DNA from 2 places in the Fenollaria sp. genome. Region 2 is predicted to be linked to the other one. Evidence: riboswitches for the same ligand, from Rfam matches in the RefSeq annotation. Region 2 holds a riboswitch; the other holds the start of a gene.

Region 1 (3,218 bases), on a different contig from region 2:
CGATCTGCAAATTTATCTATGCTTCAAATATCTAATCTATTCAGTATTGAACAAATTTTATTAGCAATATTTGATTACCCTACTGGTACCATATCAGACAAAATAGGTAGGAAAAAAATAGCATCTCATGGCTTTATAACTTGGGGGATCAGTTTACTAATATTTGCTTATTCTAAAAGCTATACTTATTTTTTAATTTCAATGATTTTAATGGCATTAGGACTAGCACTTATCTCTGGAGCGCCAGGTGCCTGGCTTGTAGACCATATGATAAAAGATGGTGTTTACGAAGAAAGGACTAAAATATTCCCACAAATACAAACTATAGTTAGTTTTTTTGCAATAATAGCATCTATTTTTTCATATTTTTTTATAGATATTTCTAATAGTTTGCCTATTATAGTTGCTGGACTAATCTCTATATTTACAGGTTTGTACTCATACGTTGTGGGAGAAGATAATTATGGATTTAGTAAGCATCCTAGTCTGTTGAAAACGTTGAATGAAAACTTGAAATCCTTTCTTAAAGATAAGAGAATGATATTCTTAACAATAAAAAAATTATTGTCGTATGTTTCTTTTGTGGCTTTTATACTTTATTGGCAAATATATCTAACGGAGACACTAGAATTAGAAGCAAAGTTTTTACCAATATTTCTTATTATATTTATGTTTTCTTTAACTGCTGGAAATTATCTGTCTTCGAGAATTGCAAATAAGTTAGAGAATTATTATGTATCTATCGTTGGACTTATAGTAAGTGCTGTAGGTTTTGCATTATTAATTCTTGGGGATAATTTAATAACATTTATTATAGGCTCTATTCTTATTGAAGTTGGATTTGGAATAGAACAAGCTATGACACCTACATGGACTATGGAATATATTAAAAGTGAAGTCAGAGCATCATATGCTTCAATATTTAGCACGATACAATCCATTTTTGGATTCTTTATTATAAATTTGTTAGGCTTTTTCTCTGAATTAGCAGGTATAAATATTGTATGGCTACTTGGAATTGTAGTTATTTTTCTTGAAATAGGTATTGTTCTGTTATTTGTTAAAAAATATAAATCAATAAGGAGTCAATAGTGAAATTATATGAAATCATATATTAACATGTGTAATATCTAAATCATAAAATTTATAATTTTCAATGATGAAGAGCATGTTAATCTAATGAATAGATTATTTAAAATTAATAATAAAATAAAAAAATGCAGTTATGTCAAAACAATTGTTTTACATCTCTGCATTTTTTGTAAGCTAAATTTTTAGGAAATTATTTTTGAAAAAGTATGCACATATTATATAGCTCTAATTAAGTCGTGTCCGTGTTTTGAATCACAAATAATAAAATTTATAAAAATTTATTATTACACTTGAAAAAAATTTTTATATATGATATTATATAGGTGTAATTTTTGAATGTTCAATATAAAGGGAAGCTGGTGTAAATCCAGCACAGCCCCCGCTACTGTAAATAGTGACGAGTCTATGTATACCACTGGGAAACTGGGAAGGTTTAGATGAGGTTGATCTATAAGTCAGGATATCTTTAGAACGTTCGTATAAAGTTACTTCTTCGGTGGGAAGGAAAAACTTACTAAATATGTATGTTTTATATCCTTGATACCCCTATTCAAGGATTTTTATTTTCCAAAAAACCGGCGAGAGAAAAGGCGCGCTTCTCCTATTTTTCCTTTTCTCTCGAGTACATATTATGGAGGTTCATATGAAAAAGGCAATATTACTTAGTTTTTTTGGCACAACAAGGCTTAGGGAACACGAAAGAGTCATTGATAAATTTATTAATGGCTTTAAAAATGAATTTAATGACTGCGATATAAAGATATGCTTCACTTCAAGGATAGTTAAGAAGATACTTGAAAAGAAGGGCATGTCTTTTGATGATGAGTGCGAGGCTATTAAGAAGCTTAAAGAAGCTGGATACAAAGACATAAGAGTAGTTTCGACAAACATCATCCCAGGAGAAGAGTATAAGAAGCTTAAAAATGTTTCAAATAGACTGACTACGCCATTTATCAGTAATAGCAAGGATATAGCTAAGCTTATAGATGGAATGACTGCCTTTAAATTAAACGAAGGCGAAGAATTTATTTATGTAGGTCATGGCACTTATCACGTGGCTGATAGGATATATGAAGACATTGACAATGCTTTTAGAACACATAATGATAAGTATCACATGATGAGCATTGAAGGCGATCTTGATCTTGAAAGCGTAATTAAAAATTTAGACAAAGATACAAAAACTTTATATTTAAGACCATTCATGCTAGTTTCAGGTGTCCACATGCTTGAAGATATTGCTCCTGACGATGAAGACTCAATCAAGACAAGACTAGAAAAGCTTGGTTATGAAGTAAAACTTATTGATAAAGGTCTTGGCGAAGAGGAGTATATATTAAATGACTGTATAGAAAAAGTTAAATCGATGGAAGAGCCGTTACTAAACATAGTTGGCGTTGGACCTGGCGATGAAGATTTATTAACTGTTAAGGCTATACTTACTTTAAAAAATACAAACGCTGTCTTTGTTCTTGACAACAGAGGCCGTAATCTTGCTCTTGACACAGTTATGAGCTATGTTAAAGATAAGCCAATCATCAAGATGCCGTTTGATATGAAAAGTGCTAACGAAGCTTTATATAATGATTTAAAAGTTAAACTAGAAGAGGCTTTAGCTGAGTATAGAGACGTGAGCTTCGTAACTATAGGCGATGCGGCAGTTTTCTCGACACCTATGAATCTAAGTAAGATACTTGATAAAAAGATAAATATAAATATTGTCAATGGTATGCCATCTTTCGTTGCATTGACTGCCATGAATAAAGAGCCGCTTATTGAAAAAGGCGAAAGTCTTGTGATAAGCGATAACACAGAGCTAGTTGAGTCGGCAAAGCCTGAAAGAGCTGTTATACTTAAAGGAACTCTTAATAAAGAAGCTGTTTTAAAGCTAAAAGATACTTACGAGGCAGAATTTTTTAAGAGAATATCGATGCCGAACGAAATGTATCTTACAGATGAGGAAGAAATACGCAAGGATAACGATTATATCTCGCTATTCTACTTAAAGAAAAGGAAGTAAATTATGCACGGAGCCAATTTTTATGATTATGATAAAAAACTCATAGATTTCAGCTCTAACATAAACGTATTTAATATGAACGAAAGACTTTTCTCAATTATCAGGG
Region 2 (3,218 bases):
GCTTGCTTCTATACCCACTTGTTCTAGGTCAGATACAAGTACTTGGCCAATAACTGGTAGATCTGGTTTAGCAGAGTATGTTAATATAGTTAATTTAACAGGATTGCCGTTTTTATCCATAAGTTTGTCACCTTCATAAGTGTAGCCAGCAGCCTTAAATTCTTCTTTAGCCTTGTCTACATCAAAAGTTAATTTTTGATCGCCATTGAAGCTGAAGTTCTTCGCAAATAGTCCTGTAGGCATGTCTCCTCCGCCAAGTGCATCGATAATCTCTTGTCTATTAAGAAGAAGGTCAAGTGCCTTTCTGAAGTGAAGGTCGTTTAAGTGATCTCTCTTAAGATTTAAGAAGCAGTAGTATTGGTATCCAGCATTGTAATCAAGCGCTTTGAAGCCCTTGTCCTTTAAACCGACAGCCACATCGTTTGTAAGGCCGAAAGCTAGGTCCACTTCACCGCTTTCATAAGCAAGCTTAAGTGCGTTTCCGTCCTTGAAAGCCTTGATAATAACTGTTTCAGGTCTATTTTCAAAACCATCGTAATATTCGTTTCTCTCTAAAACTACTTCAGCGCCTGGTTTAAGCTCTTTAATCTTGTAAGCGCCTGTAAAGATGTATTTGTCACCATCTTTCTTGAACATAACGTTAGTCCACTCAGCGAAAATTGATTCAAGATTAACTGCAGGTAGCTCAGTAACTATCTCTACTTTGTAGTCTTCTACTGGAGTGAAAACGATCTTACCAGCAGAAGCGCGAGCAAATTCGTTATTTTCCATGATCATATTCATTGCTTCACAAAATGCCTTAGCATCAACTGGGCTGCCATCAGCAAATAAAACACCTTCGTTTAATTCTGCTGTGAAATGAGTTTCGTCTTGAGCCTCGATGGACTTAACAAATCTTGATTTTAAAGTACCATCAGCTTGAAGAGTGTATACGTACTCACTTACGCCGTGGTTTGTGATGCTCCAGCCGTTAGATCCATCAAGTGGGTCATCACTTGTAATAACCCAAGTTTGACCAACAGTTATCTCTTTAACATCAGACTTTTCATTAGCTTCTGTTTTTTCTCCAGAGGCAGTTTCTTCATTCTTGTCTGCGCCTGTGTCATTAGTTTTGCAGCCAAATGTGAATAATAGTGATAAGATGACTGCTAAGAAAATAAGTTTTTTCATAAAATCTTTCTCCTTTAATATAATATAGTATAGAACTAACCGTGCTAAAAAAACTAGCCTTGCTCTGAACCGGAGCAAAACTCAAATACAAGTATCGGACTTATGCGTAGTGCAAATACCGTAGCGGCACTGTGTAGGACTCTAACCCACTTCCTTGTTATATTCTATCTAAGATGATTATACTACAGAGATTAAATTTAGTCAATTGAAATGTGATTGTATAAATAGAAATAGATACATAGAGAGTATGTATCTTGACAATTGCACATCGAAAAGTGCTTTCCTTCGCTTGCTACGTCTACATAAATTGTTAATTTCTAAGCTTGCACATCGAAAAGATAGTTCCACGCAGCTTAGTTCAACAAATTGACAATTGCTAAGCTTGTCCGACTATAAATCCATATTCGTTCCGCTACGCTTCACTAGATGGATTTATGGCCGTCGTCCTGCGCCAAGCAATTGAAGCAATTTGTCTCAATGCGCTGCTTTTGGAACATATCTTTTCTCACTATATAGTCTCAAAAATAAAAATGGATACAAAAAAATGTATCCACTAAAATATTTATAAAATCAAATTTTTACCCCGTGTCAATTAAGGTTTTAGTGTTTAAACTTTAGTTTAAACCTAAAGCCATTCTTCAAAAAAAATTTATGGATAAGGCGAAGTGGAGATTTTTGTCAAACGGAGTGTACACAAAGTACTCGAGTATTGACAAAAATCGAACGAGCCTTAGGCGAAATTTTTTTAAGAATTTTGAATTACAGCGAAATTTTATCTAATATACCATTTAAGTAAGCAATGGTAATCCCGTAGTTAGTCATCGGCACATTTTTATCCTTCGCCTTCATAACACGATTAAAAACAAGTGTTTTATTAAACATACAAGCACCACAATGAATAATCATGTCATATTTTTCAATATCATCAAAGTCGTCAGCTCTTGTAAATGTAAACTGAAGTCCATCGCCGAAGCGTTTTTTAAGCATGGCAGGTATTTTCACGGTTCCGATATCTTCGTTAATGGGTGGATGTGTACAAGCCTCGGCTATTAAAATCTTTTCGTCGCCCTTAAAATTATCGAATTTTTTCGCTGATTCGATGAAATAATCTATATCACCTTTCATTTTTGAAAAAAGTACCGAAAATGAAGTGACTTTTGTTATTCCGCCAAAAACGTCATAAACTTTTTTAAAAACTCTTGAGTCGCAGATCACAAGGTCCGCACCATAAAATCTATCTCTCACGCTCTCAAGGTCCTCGTCGCCCACGACTATGCTTGTCATGCCTTTGTCAAGCGCTTCTCTTATGGCTTCAACTTGCGCTTTTATCAGTCTTCCCTTTGGTGCTGCTGCATCTTGCGGCATAACCATGATGATGATCGCTCTGCCATCTACAACACCATCTAATAATGATTCTTCTTTTGTATCTAAAACTTTTTTAAGCACTGAAAATATTTTTTCTCGAGATGAGTCATCTCTATAAACAATTGCATCTCCATTATCATAGCTCACGTCTCTATCAATCGCCATAATAACTTTGATGACTGGCTTATTGTACTTTTCTAGCTCTTTTAAAATCGCTTCATCATCATTATCAAGGGTATATATAAAGGCATCGGCTTTAGAAAATTCGGCGCGAGTCTTTTTTAGCCTCTCATCTGAAAGGGCTGTATCGTCGCCAAATCCAGCTGTATCAATGAATACGACTGGTCCAAGTCCCGGAACTTCGATGGATTTACGAACTGCATCTGTCGTCGTGCCTCGTTTGCTTGAGACTATGGCTGCATCGGAGCCCATGATGGAGTTAAAAAGCGTTGATTTGCCTGCATTTACTCTGCCTGCGATGACAATGTGCTTTTGCAATGAACGCGCCATCATAGTCTGAAGTCTCTCTCGCCATTTTCAATCTTTTTAAGATTGTCTCTAACTATCTCTTTAACTTTTTCCTTGCCAATATTATTTATTTCTCTTTCGATAAGTGCTTCGCCTTTTTTTCTTGTCTCTGGCGATGCATAATCCATTAAATATTCTTTAAGTGTCATAAGTGC

Evidence for each region. A riboswitch is a leader RNA that binds a small molecule or an ion and turns the genes downstream of it on or off. The one in region 2 is predicted to bind cobalamin.
Region 1: it holds a riboswitch for cobalamin, as region 2 does, so the genes downstream of both, AC2UOP_RS00270 (sirohydrochlorin cobaltochelatase) here and AC2UOP_RS05130 (ABC transporter substrate-binding protein) in region 2, are expected to answer to the same signal.

The regions. Positions count from the first base shown of each region.
Region 1 covers NZ_JBXXYC010000001.1:53,319-56,536, forward strand. Annotated here, with positions in the region: gene AC2UOP_RS00265 (MFS transporter) at 1-1,092, shown strand, start outside; cobalamin riboswitch at 1,404-1,575, shown strand; gene AC2UOP_RS00270 (sirohydrochlorin cobaltochelatase) at 1,736-3,112, shown strand; gene AC2UOP_RS00275 (pyridoxal phosphate-dependent aminotransferase) at 3,116-3,218, shown strand, end outside.
Region 2 covers NZ_JBXXYC010000005.1:89,290-92,507, forward strand. Annotated here, with positions in the region: gene AC2UOP_RS05130 (ABC transporter substrate-binding protein) at 1-1,170, opposite strand, end outside; cobalamin riboswitch at 1,240-1,370, opposite strand; gene hydF ([FeFe] hydrogenase H-cluster maturation GTPase HydF) at 1,930-3,048, opposite strand; gene hydG ([FeFe] hydrogenase H-cluster radical SAM maturase HydG) at 3,045-3,218, opposite strand, start outside.